4 regions of the Nonomuraea sp. NPDC049625 genome follow, and region 4 is predicted to be linked to each of the others. Evidence: riboswitches for the same ligand, from Rfam matches in the RefSeq annotation. Region 4 holds a riboswitch; each other region holds the start of a gene.
What was found. Region 4 has a riboswitch for cyclic di-AMP ahead of AB0J87_RS11170 (CHAP domain-containing protein). Riboswitches for the same ligand answer to the same signal wherever they lie in the genome.
Positions count from the first base shown of each region.

Region 1: it holds a riboswitch for cyclic di-AMP, as region 4 does, so the genes downstream of both, AB0J87_RS54270 (hypothetical protein) here and AB0J87_RS11170 (CHAP domain-containing protein) in region 4, are expected to answer to the same signal.
Region 2: it holds a riboswitch for cyclic di-AMP, as region 4 does, so the genes downstream of both, AB0J87_RS41100 (GH25 family lysozyme) here and AB0J87_RS11170 (CHAP domain-containing protein) in region 4, are expected to answer to the same signal.
Region 3: it holds a riboswitch for cyclic di-AMP, as region 4 does, so the genes downstream of both, AB0J87_RS52120 (hypothetical protein) here and AB0J87_RS11170 (CHAP domain-containing protein) in region 4, are expected to answer to the same signal.

Region 1 covers NZ_JBFAOQ010000021.1:53,034-56,068, forward strand. The annotation lists gene AB0J87_RS54260 (MDR family MFS transporter) at 1-861, shown strand, start outside; gene AB0J87_RS54265 (DUF5302 domain-containing protein) at 910-1,110, shown strand; cyclic di-AMP (ydaO/yuaA leader) riboswitch at 1,277-1,412, shown strand; partial or broken gene AB0J87_RS54270 (hypothetical protein) at 1,801-2,076, shown strand; gene AB0J87_RS54275 (alpha/beta fold hydrolase) at 2,328-3,035, shown strand, end outside.
Region 2 covers NZ_JBFAOQ010000012.1:110,422-113,456, reverse strand. The annotation lists gene AB0J87_RS41105 (MBL fold metallo-hydrolase) at 1-411, shown strand, start outside; cyclic di-AMP (ydaO/yuaA leader) riboswitch at 914-1,058, shown strand; gene AB0J87_RS41100 (GH25 family lysozyme) at 1,070-1,837, shown strand; gene AB0J87_RS41095 (DUF4142 domain-containing protein) at 2,101-2,802, shown strand; gene AB0J87_RS41090 (MarR family transcriptional regulator) at 2,884-3,035, opposite strand, start outside.
Region 3 covers NZ_JBFAOQ010000019.1:8,981-12,015, reverse strand. The annotation lists gene galT (galactose-1-phosphate uridylyltransferase) at 1-1,031, shown strand, start outside; cyclic di-AMP (ydaO/yuaA leader) riboswitch at 1,097-1,238, shown strand; gene AB0J87_RS52120 (hypothetical protein) at 1,244-2,200, shown strand; gene AB0J87_RS52115 (DinB family protein) at 2,221-2,721, shown strand; gene AB0J87_RS52110 (ATP-binding protein) at 2,731-3,035, opposite strand, start outside.
Region 4 covers NZ_JBFAOQ010000002.1:809,734-812,768, reverse strand. The annotation lists gene AB0J87_RS11175 (Gfo/Idh/MocA family oxidoreductase) at 1-872, shown strand, start outside; cyclic di-AMP (ydaO/yuaA leader) riboswitch at 990-1,127, shown strand; gene AB0J87_RS11170 (CHAP domain-containing protein) at 1,141-1,827, shown strand; gene AB0J87_RS11165 (YoaK family protein) at 2,110-2,856, shown strand; gene AB0J87_RS11160 (alpha/beta hydrolase) at 2,822-3,035, opposite strand, start outside.

The DNA.
Region 1 (3,035 bases), on a different contig from region 4:
CCCGACTACGCGGGCATCGCGGTCTTCACCGTGGCCATCAGCGCGCTGCTGCTGGGCCTGACGGAGAAGGGCCTGGACGGCAACACCTGGACCGACGCCGCCGTGGCCGGGCCGATCGTGCTCGCGGCCGCGTTGCTGGCGGTGTTCGTGCTGGTCGAGAGGCGGGCGGCCAGCCCGATCATGCCCATGCACCTGTTCGGCAACCGCACCTACACGCTCGTGAACGTCACGTCCTTCTTCACGGCCTTCTGCATGTACGCCGGCGTGGTGTTCCTGCCGCGTTACTTCCAGCAGTCCCTCGGCGTCAGCGCCACCGAGTCCGGGCTGAGGATCTACCCGATGACGCTGGCCATGGTCCTGGGCAGCGTCGTCATGGGCGCGCTCATGTCCAGGACCAGGGTCTACAAGCCGTGGCTGGTCGCCTCCCCGTTCCTGCTCGTCGCGGGCACCCTGCTCTGCCTGAACCTGACCGCGCACACCGACGGGCTGCTGCTGGCCGGCTGGATGCTGCTGATCGGGCTGGGCATGGGCCCGATGCTGTCCGGCCTGACCGTGGCCTCCCAGCAGTCCGTCGAGCCGCAGTACATCGGCGTCGCCTCCGCGAACCTGACCTTCTTCCGCCAGATCGGCGGCTCCGTGGCGCTGGCCGTCGGCGGCACCCTCTACACCTCGACGGTCACGGCGGAGGCGCCCGTGCACGGCCTGGCCGCCGCGCACGCCTCCGCCGCGGCGGCGGTCATCCCGTCACTGGGGGTGGCGGGGGCGCTGCTCGCCCTGATCGCGCTGGTGGCGATGCCGGCCAGGCGGCTGGAGGTGCCCGCCACGCCGCAGAACAGGGTTGAGGCCAGTTTCGCGTCATAAGCGGCGCCATGCGAAGCTGTGATAGTCCCCAACACCATGGAGGTCCTCATGGCGGAAACACCGGAGCCGGAAGTCAGCGAGACTCCCGAGGACGAGATGAAGCGCAAGTTCCGCGAGGCGCTGGAGCGCAAGCGTAACCAGCACGCGGACTCGGGCGCGGGTGGCAAGGGCGGCGACCCATCGAAGATCCACGGGGCGCACGGTCCGGCTGCGAGTAAAAGATCGTTCAGGCGCAAGAGCGGCGGCTGAGGCCGGGAATTTCAAGGGGGTACGGCCATGCCGTGCCCCCTTTCTCTATGCCGGAGGCAGGTAGATCTTTACACCGATTCATGACGAACTGTTTGTGTTTGTCCGGAATACGTGGTTAGAGTGATGCCCACTTACCAGCCGGTGGCGTGGACCACACAAGGGAACCAGCCGGCTGGCGCCTAATCCCGATCACTCGGGAGCCGGGGACCCACCTCCCTGGGGTGAATCCGACCTTGTGTCGGTAGGGCAACTCCACCGCCCGAACCCGTCAGCTAACCCGGTAGGCGAGATGGAGAGGACATATGCAGAACTTGAATGATCACGTAGAACACCCATACGGCGTGATGACGGCCGCCCTCTGAGCGGTCCCTTCTCCAGGCTCGTTTCGCGCTCCGCGTAGCTTTCCCCCTGTCAGGTGCTTTGCCCTGCTACGCCCTTTTTCAGCGAGCGCAATCCCCCTGCCCCCTCGCGAAGGACTGTACTTTCATGTCTGCACGTTCTGGTTTGCGTACCCTCGCTCTGCTCACCGCCTCCACCGTCGGCGCGCTCACCATCGCCGGCACCGCGGCCCACGCCGACTCCAACACGGACGAGAAGGTCCTGCTCAAGGGCTCGACCACCGCTTCGTACTTCTGGGACGACTCCTCCGGCCGCGCCGGGGACACCGGTCTGCCCGCCGGTGGCAAGCCCATGCAGAAAGGTCTGGCCGCCAGCCCGAGCTGGCCGCTCATGACCGAGGGATACGTGATTCACGACGGCAAGAAGCTGCCCTTCTTCGTCGGCGACCGCGGCCCGGGCGTGCCCTCCAACAACGGCGTCATGCTCGACCTGGACGGCAAGACGTTCGCGGAGCTGACCGGCGGCTCGTTCAACATGGAGACGCTCGGCGTCGACGGCGTCGGCGGCCAGGGCCACATCAAGGTCGACTACGTCATCACCAAGTGGGGCAACGGTCCCGGCAAGAAGAACTACCCGGTCCCGTTCTCGACCGGCGCCTGGTCCGAGCGTGACAACAACCCGGCCGAGCCCCCGGCGGCCGGTGCGGCCGTGCCGGCGCCGGCGCGCGAGGCCGGAGAGTGGAGCGCCAGCACGGGCGCCGTCGTCGCCAGCGCCGTGGCCGCGGTGGGCGGCGGCGTGGTGCTCGCCAGCGACCGCGTCCGCAATCTTCTCAAGGGCTGAACTTTACGGACCTGGACCAGAATGTCATTCTGGTCCTCGTGACCACCCGCGTAGCCGCGAACGGCATCGAAATCGCCTACGAGAGCTTCGGCTCGCACGAGGGGCGCCCCCTGCTCCTCATCATGGGGCTCGGCGCGCAGCTCATCCACTGGGATGAAGGGCTCTGCGCGCTGCTGGCGGACCAGGGACACCACGTCGTACGGTTCGACAACCGCGACGCCGGTCTCTCCACACACTTCCACGACAAGGGCGTTCCCGCGATGGGGGCGCCCTCGCCGTATCTGCTGGACGACCTGGCCGACGACTCGGCGGGACTCATGGACGCGCTGGGCTGGCCGGCCGCCCACGTGGTCGGAGCGTCGATGGGCGGCATGATCGCCCAGGCGCTGGCCATCCGCCACCCGGACCGGGTGCTGACCCTGACCTCGATCATGTCCACCCCCGGCCCCTCGGCGGCCCCGCCCACCGAGGCCGCGCTCGCCACCCTCATGGCCGCGCCCCCCGCCGACCGCGAAGCGGTCCAGGCCCAGGCGGTGCTGACCTGGTCGGTCATCGGCTCGCCCGGATACGAGCTGGACCGCGAGCGGATCACCCTGCTGGCCGGACTCGCGTTCGACCGCTGCTTCGACCCCGGCGGGACGGCCCGGCAGCTCGCCGCCATCATGGCCTCGGGCGACCGCACGGCAGGGCTCGCCGGGGTGCGGGTGCCCACGCTGGTGCTGCACGGGGAGGCGGACCAGCTCGTC
Region 2 (3,035 bases), on a different contig from region 4:
TTCGCCGACCTGGCCACCGCCCGCGCGGGAGAACGGGCCACCGCCCGTGCGGGAGAACGGGCCACCGCCCGTGCGGGCGAAGAGACCGCCGCTCGTACGGGTGAACAGACCCCCGCTCGTGCGGGCGAACCGGCCGGTGGCCCGACCGTCCTGGACGTGCGGATGGGCAACGAATGGCGGGCCGGTCACGTGGCCGGCGCCGTGCACATCCCACTGCCCGAACTGCCGGAGCGCCTGGCCGAGGTGCCGGAGGGAACGGTGTGGGTGCACTGCGGCACCGGCTACCGGGCCGCGGCGGCCGCGAGCCTGCTGGCCCGCGGCGGCCGCCAGGTGGTCCACATCGACGACGCCTACTCCCGGGCCGCCGACGCCGGCCTGCCCATCACCACCCCCGACGAGGCCCCCTCTTGACCACCCTCGGCCCCGGCGACACCAGGACGCCTGCCGCGATCCGGCGACGCACCGGGATCCGGTGACCCGCCAGGATCCCGTGACCCGCCGGGGCCGATCGACGTGCGGACCCCCGGAGAGTTGGAGCCCGCCCACCTGCCCGGCTCCCGCGTGCCCGACGGCGCCGCGGACGTCAAACGATGGCTGGAGTCACGATTACCCATAGAACGGCGTTTGGTCACAATGGCAACGCATGAATGGCCTGCCCCACCCGTGCCGAGATCATAAAAAGGCCCGGAAGCGACTCCCCCGATTCTTTGCCAAGCACCAGAATCCCTACAGGCACGGCATTTCAGCGCCGCCCGGTCGCCGACACCCGCGAATCGGATTTGCACTACTTGCACCATCTATGGATATATGTCTATCTTTTGCCTAGTTGCGGCACGGATGTGGCGCTCTTTCGCCGCATCGTTGCCGCTTCGTTGACCGGACCGCGCGCTGCCCGAAGAAGCCCTTCGGGGACAGCGTCCGGCCGCCGAATCCGCGCCTCGCGGAACCGGGGACCCACGTTCTTGGGGTGAATCGGACGCCAGCCCAGGCTGCGCCAGGTAGGGCACTTCCAGGCCCGAACCCGTCAGCTAACCCGGTAGGCGGTATGGAAGCAAGGAGTCAATGCCTCATGTCCAAGCCCCGGCTTGCCACAATCGCCTACATCCTCAAGAATCACCGCGATCTCCTCACCAAATACCTCAGCTTCGCCGTCGCCGTCGCGATCCTCGCCGCAACCGCCGCCATCACCACCTTCGCATTCGCATCGCCCACCGAGCAGAGCCCGGTGCAGGCGACTCGTCATGGAGCCGGAGCCCTCATCTACGGCCTGGACATCTCCAATTACGAGCCCCTGTACGACTGGAATGCCAGCCCGGCCAAGTTCGGCATCATCAAAGCCACAGAAGGCACGTCCTTCCGCGACGCCTCATTCGCCAGGCACTGGCGCGAGCTGGGCAAGAAGGGCATCGTGCGCGGGGCGTACCACTATGGCCATCCCCGCAACAATCCCATCGCGGAGGCCGAGCACTTCCTGTCCGTGGTGAACTCGCAGCCCGCCAAGGCCGGCGACCTGCTGGTCCTTGACCTGGAGACCGCGAACGGCAGATCCGTCGCCGAGGTCAACGCCTGGGCCAAGACGTGGCTGTCGTACGTGAAGGACAAGACGGGGATCACCCCGATGTTCTACAGCGGCTGGAACTTCGCCAACAAGTACGGCAAGGGCCTGTCCGAGTACCCGCTGTGGGTCGCCCACTACAGCAAGGCCAAGGGGGCCATCACCCCGCCTGCCGACTGGAAGTCCTGGGCCATCCACCAGTACTCCGAGGTCCCTGTCGACCAGAACGTCTCCGCGCTGACCGCCGACCAGTTGCGCGGCCTGGGCCGTCCCACGGCCTGAGCCCACACGGCGGGTCCGCACCGCGATCGGGTGGACGCCGCCCCGCGTGCTCCTCTCGGCCCGGAGGAGCTCGCGGTGGACGCCGGTCACGGATGGCACCGGTGAAGGCCGCCTCGGACAACGGCTCAGCGGACCCCGGCAGTCTTGCCCAATGCAAATCTTGCACAATGCCATGAACACTCCCGCACCCTCCCGCGTATCCCTCAGTGACCGGCGCCACTCACGAAGGCCGCGTCCAAGGGACCGGAAGGGGATGACGGCGTATGCGACTCCTCGACAGCCGTCGCGCTCTCATCAGTTGCGGCATTGCCGCCCTCTGCACTCTGACTGCCTGCGCCGGCTACACGCCGACGCCCGTCTCTGACACCGCCGGCCTGAGCACCGAGCCGACCGCCGGCCTCAGCACCGAGCCGACCGCCGTCGAGACCGGACCGACCGACGCGCCCACCGTCCAACCCGTGGAGGACGAGCCGGAGGCCCGCACCCGGCAGACCAAGTGGGGACCGCTGTCCGAGGCCGACCAGGAGCTCATCAAGAAGGTCCGGCTCGCCAGCCTGTGGGAGATGCCCATGGCCCAGGACGCGATACAGCGCGCCAACAGCGCCCGCGTCCGCCAGGTCAGCAAGGAGATCGCGGCTCAGCACGACATGCTCGACGGGCAGGTTCGCGACGTGGCCGCCAAGCTGAAGGTCAAGCTGCCGGTGAAGCCCACGCCTCAGCAGCAGGACTGGATGACGGATATTTCCGGCAGGTCCGGATCCGCCTATGACAAGACGTACGTCAAATGGCTGCGCCTGGCGCACGGACAGATCTTCACCCTGATCGGCACGGTACGCGGCACCACGCAGAACACCCTGGTCCGGCGCTTCTCCGAACAGGCCAACGCCGCGGTGCTCAACCACCAGCGCCTCCTGGAGAGCACCGGCCTGACCACACCCGAGAGCTTCCCCACCCCGTCCATCTGACGACCGGGGACGGAGCCCGCACGGCTTCCGGCCGCCGCGAAGTGCCGGCATTGGTCGGCGGCTCAGCGCCGCGTGAGCGATTCAGACAGCGGACCAGCCCAGCGGGTTCGGCACGTTCAGGGGTGGCTCGCCGCCCGCCTCGTTGAAGGCGTTCATGGCCGAGATGAGCGCCCGGCGCTGCCTGGCCGACATCCGCGCCACGATCGCGCCGATCTCCTCCCTGCGGCGCGCGG
Region 3 (3,035 bases), on a different contig from region 4:
TCGATCAGCGGGACGACGCCGACCGGAGCGCGATCGACCGGCGGGTGCTCGACCCCCGGCCGGTGGCCTCCGAGCTGCGCTACGACCCGCTGACCGAGGAGTGGATCGCGATGGCGGGGCACCGGCAGACGCGCACGTTCCAGCCGACCGGTTCGGCGAGCGAGTGCCCGCTGTGCCCGTCGTCGGAAACGCGCTCGTCGGAGATCCCGGCGTACGACTACGACGTGGTGGTGTTCGAGAACCGATTCCCCTCCTTCTCCACCAATTTCGGGACTTATACAGACGCGGGGGGCCTGAGTGAGGTCCGGCCGGGAGTGGGGCGGTGCGAGGTGGTCTGCTTCACCTCTGAGCATTCGTCGTCGTTCTCCCAGCTCTCCGACGGCCAGGTGGAGCTGGTCATGGAGGCGTGGGCCGACCGGACGGCCGAGCTGTCCGGGATCGAGGGCGTGGAGCAGGTGTTCTGCTTCGAGAACCGGGGCGAGGAGATCGGCATCACGCTGGCCCACCCGCACGGCCAGATCTACGCCTACCCGTACGTCACGCCCAGGACCAGGCTCCAGCTCGCCGCCGCCAGGCGCTACTCGAAGGGGAACCTGTTCGCCGACGTGCTGGCCGCCGAGCGGGCCGCGGGGACGCGCGTGGTGGCCTCCAACGAGCTGTGGACGGCGTTCGTGCCGGCCGCCGCGCGGTGGCCGTACGAGGTGCACATCTACCCGCACCGGCAGGTGCCCGATCTGGCCGCGCTGACGGAGGAGGAGCGGTCGGCGTTCGCACCCCTGTACACCTCGGTGCTGCGGGCCTTCGATGACCTGTTCGGCGTGGTGATGCCGTACATCTCGGCCTGGCACCAGGCGCCCGTGCGGCAGGACCGCGAGCTCGGCTACCTGCACCTGGAGCTGTTCAGCATCAGGCGGGCGCCGGGCAAGCTCAAGTACCTGGCCGGGTCGGAGTCCGCGATGGGGGCGTTCGTGAACGACGTGCTGCCGGAGGAGGCCGCCCGGATGCTTCGATCACAGGTAGATCACTATTAGATTTCTAATGGGGGTCGCGTTACTCGTGATCTACCACTAACATCCCTTTTGTGCCTGGCCGTAACAGCAGGCACACGCCTAATCCCGGGCGAGTCGCCCGGGAGCCGGGGACCCATCCGCACCTGGGGTGAATCCACTTCGGTGGTAGGGCACGCAGCTCCCAGCCCGAACCCGTCAGCTAACCCGGCCGGCAGAGGGAGAGGAACATCCACGTGGCGGCTCCGTCCCCCGCGACTCTTGCCATCGGCCTCGTCACCGCCGCAGCCGTCGCCCTCCTGCCGGCGACCGCGGCCTCGGCGGCCCCCAAGCCGTCGGAGGCCGAGCTCCGCGCCCAGCTCAAGCAGCTCAACAGCAAGATCGACAAGCTCATCGAGAAGTACAACCTCAAGCGCGTCGAGCTGGCCAAGGCGCAGGCCGCCGCCAAGGCGGCCAAGGAGCGGCTGGCGGCCGCGGAGAAGACGCTGGCCGCCGCCGAGCAGCGGGTCGGCGACCTCGCCAGGATGCGCTACCAGAACCACGACCCGTCGCTGCCCTCCGTCCTGATGGTCCAGAACGGCGGCGGCGCCGCCCTGCTCGAACAGCTGACGGCCGAGCAGCAGGCTCTGGTCCAGGGGGTGGCCAAGGCCCGCGACGACAAGAAGAAGGCCTCCGACGAGGCCGCCGCGCTGGCCACCCAGATCGGCGTGGACGCCAAGGACGTGACCGAACAGCGCTCCGAGGCCGAGGACATCATCGACGACATCAGGAAGAAGCTCCAGGACCTCGTGCCGCTCGGTCCCGGCCGCAAGTCCGACGGGAGCTGGGCACCGGAACTGCCCTCGGGCTCGGACAACATCACGGCCCGTACGCGGCTGATGAAGGCGGAGCTGGCCAAGAACTTCAAGCTGCCGTACACGGTGGGCTGCTTCCGCTCGGGCTCCAGCGGCGAGCACCCGCTCGGGCGCGCCTGCGACTTCATGATGAGCACCGGCGGAACGATGCCCGCGGCCATCAACAACGCCCTGGGCGACCGGATCGCGGACTGGGCGCTCAAGAACAAGGGCAAGCTCGGCGTCAAGTACGTGATCTGGAAGCAGCGCATCAACATGGGCTCGGGCTGGCGGGCCATGTCGGACCGCGGCAGCGTCACCGAGAACCACTACGACCACGTCCACATCTCGATGTACTGAGCTGGATAAGGTCGGACATCATGACTGACACCCGAATCCCGCCCGCTCTCACCGGCGACGAGCGGACCACGCTGAACAACTGGCTCGAATGGCACCGCGGCACCCTCGCCGTCAAATGCGCGGGCCTGTCGGACGATCAGCTGCGCCTGCGCTCCGTCTCACCCTCGACCATGTCCCTGCTCGGCCTGGTCCGGCACATGGCGAACGTCGAACGCTCCTGGTTCCGCCGCGTGCTGAACGGCGAGGACCTCCCCAAGCTGTGGGACAAGGACCGCGACAACGACGCCGACTTCAAGGAAGTGGACGCCGCCTCCGTCAAGGAGGCCTTCGTCACGTGGGAAGAGGAGGTCGCCCGCGCCCGCGCCATCTCGGACGCCAGGCCGCTGGACGCCGTCGGTGACCACAGAGGCCAGGAATGCACCCATCGCTGGATCCTCATCCACATGATCGAGGAGTACGCGCGGCACAACGGTCACGCGGATCTGCTGCGCGAGCGCATCGACGGGGTGACCGGAGAGTGACGGGACCGATCAGGGCTCGGTGCGGAACAGCGCCCACACGGCCTTGCCGCCGCGGGCCAGCGGGTCCCAGCCCCAGCACTGGCTGTAGGTCTCGACGATGTAGAGGCCGCGCCCGTTCTCCGAGATGAAGTCCGGCTCCTTGGGGCGCGGCACCTCGTCGCTGGGGTCGGCCACCGCCAGCAGCACGTGCGGCTGTACGCGCATCAGCAAGAGCTCGATCTCCCGCCGTCCCGCCGCGTACATCGCGTAGCGCACCGCGTTGGTCACGAGCTCCGACACCACCAGCGCGGCGTCGTCGCTGAGTTCGTGCAGGC
Region 4 (3,035 bases):
TGCGGGTGGCCGCCGTCGGATCGAGGAACCTGGGGCGGGCGCAGGCGCTGGCCGCCACGCTGGGGGCGGAGTCCGCGTACGACTCCTATGAGCGGCTCTGCGCCGACCCGGCCGTGGACGCGATCTACGTGGCGACGCCGCACGCCCAGCACCTGGAGGTGGCCGAGGTCGCCATCGCCGCGGGCAAGGCCGTGCTGTGCGAGAAGCCGCTGGCCGCCACCGTGGACGACGCGGAGAAGATGGTACGCCTGGCGCGCGAGGCGGGCGTGTTCCTGATGGAAGCGATGTGGATGCGGTTCAACCCGCTCGTCCAGAAGATCGCGGCCGACGAGCGCTTCGGCGACCTCCGCTCGGTGCACGCCTCGTTCGGCTTCGCCAAGTCCTACGACCCGGAGCACCGGCTGTGGGCGCCGGAGCTCGGCGGCGGGGCGCTCCTGGACCTGGGGATCTACCCGTTCGGGCTGGCCCAGCTGATCCTCGGCATGCCCTCCGACCTGCGGATCACCGGCACTCTGGCGCCCAACGGCGTCGACGCGGAGGCCGGCGGCGTGCTGCTCTACCCCGGTGGCAGGAAGGCTCTCGTGGAGACTTCGTTGCTCGGGAATTACCCGAACCATGCCAGTGTTGTAGGAACTCAGATGCGGGCGGACCTCCAGGCACCGTTCTGGGCCACGCCGCGGATTCTGCTCTCCGGGCCCTCCATGGAGCCGGAGGAGTACATCCTCGATCCGGCGGACAACGGGTACGCCGGGGAGCTCCGCGAGGTCCGGGCCGCGACGGCCGAAGGCAGGACCGAAAGTTCGATCATGCCGCTCGACGAATCCCTTGCCATGATGGGGCTTCTGGCCGAGGCTCGCAGGCAGGTCGCCTAGCTGGGCCTTTATCGATTTGTAACGCTCTTGCCTTATGCATTACGTTTGAGGCATTCTTGAGACATACGTCCGGTTTGTCCGGACTTGTCCGACCATCGCAAGACACATCACAGGAACGTCCTGTGACCGCTGAATCCGCCCTCGGGCGGAACCGGGGACCCACGTCCTTTGGGGTGAATCGGCACTTCGGTGCCGTAGGGCAGCTTCCACGTCCGAACCCGTCAGCTAACCCGGTAAGCGGCATGGAAGCAAGGAGTAAACCCCCTCGATGGCCAACATCCGCTTTACCTCCGCTGCGAAGACCAACATCGCCCGCGCCCTTCTCGGCGCCACCATCCTCGGGACCGCGTTCGGCGCCCACATGACCAGCGCCACCGCAGCGGACAAGCAGCCGATCGACACCGTCGCCGGCACCGCCACCGTCGCCGACCACGCCGAGCGCTCGCGCGAGGCCAAGGCCGGCGTCACCGCCGGCGAGGTCTTGGCCCTCGCCAAGTCCCAGGTCGGCATCACCGAGAACGCGGCCGGCGGCGGCACCAAGTTCCAGCGCTGGTACGCCAACTCGCAGCGCGCCGCGGAGACCATCGCCCGTGACGGCGGCAGCCGCGCCGACTACCTGAACGCAGCCTGGTGCGCGATGTTCGTCTCCTGGGTGGGCGACCAGACCGGCGCCCGCTCGCAGATCGGCTGGGACGCCTGGACCGTCGCCCACGCCAAGTGGTTCCAGGCCAACCACCGCTTCGGCACCGAGGCCAAGCCCGGCGCCATCGTGTACTTCTCGTGGAGCGGCAGCAAGGACCTCAACGACATCAAGCACGTCGGGTTCGTCGAGAAGGACAACGGCGACGGCACCATCTCGACCGTCGAGGGCAACACCGGCAACGGCAAGGTCGAGGAGCGCGTCCGTCCCAAGTCCCAGGTCGTCGGCTACGGCTACCCCCAGTACCGTTCCTGACCGGACTGTCCCCCTCCAGGCTGGACTTCCCCCAGGCGCCTACTGACCGGACTCCCCCAGGCACCTCCTGGCCGGCCTTCCCCCAGCGCCGAACGAGCGCGCGTCCCGCAACGGGACGCGCGCTCGTCGCGTTTCACCCCCGGCGAGTGCGGCGGCGTGCCGAGCGGAACCCGGCGACCGGTGCCGTTCGGCCGTCGCGTTTCACCCCCGCGAGTGCGGCGGCCCGTCACCGGGGAAGACCCGAGGCGAACCGCCCGCGACCTCGCCAAGGAGCCGCCCACCATGCCAGCCGCGCGCAGACGCCCCGGAAGGCTGGTCCGGAATGGACTGCGACGGGTCGCCGACGGGCTCTTCCCGCGCGGCGCCAACCCGCACGGCGTCCTGCCCGCCCTGCTGATCCTCCTGGCCTTCGTCACCGGCCTCGTCGACGCCGTCAGCTTCCTCGGCCTGGGCCGCGTCTTCGTCGCCAACATGACCGGCAACATCGTCTTCCTCAGCTTCGCCCTGGCCGGGGAGGCCCAGATGTCCAGATGGGCCTCCCCGGCGGCCCTCGTCTCCTTCGGAGCCGGCGCCTGGAGCGCCGGCCGGGTGATCAGGCGGACCGCGAACCCGCGACGAGCGTTCGCCGCCGCCACCGCCGTACACGCGCTCCTCGTCGCCGCCACCCTCGCGATCGCCCTCACGGCCGGACACCGCACGACCTGGTCCCAGGCGGCCCTCATCGTGCTGCTCGCCTGCGGCATGGGCCTGCAGAACGCGTCCGTACGCGCGCTCGGCGTACCCGACCTGGTCACCAACGTCCTCACCACGACCCTCACGAGCCTGGCCGCCGACACGCCGGGCCGGGCCGCCCTGCGTCGATCCGCCTCCATTGCCGCGATGTTCCTCGGCGCCCTGACCGGCGCCCTCCTCCACCTCACGACCGGCCCCGCACCCGCCCTGGCGGCCGCCCTGGCCCTGCTCACCACCGTCGCCCTCGTCGCCCGCAGTGGTCTCAGCCGAGAAGGAACTCCGCCAGCGCCCGGGTGACCCCGGCCGGATCGTTCTCCATCGGGATGTGCCCCGCCCCGGGAACGCGCACCAGCGTCGTGTTCGGCACCTCGGCGGCGAAGCGCTCGGCGTACCGGACCTCCTGGAACGTGTCGTCCTCCCCCCACACCAGCAGCTTCGGCGTCCCATCGGCCCTGAGTGCGGGCACCAGGTCCAGC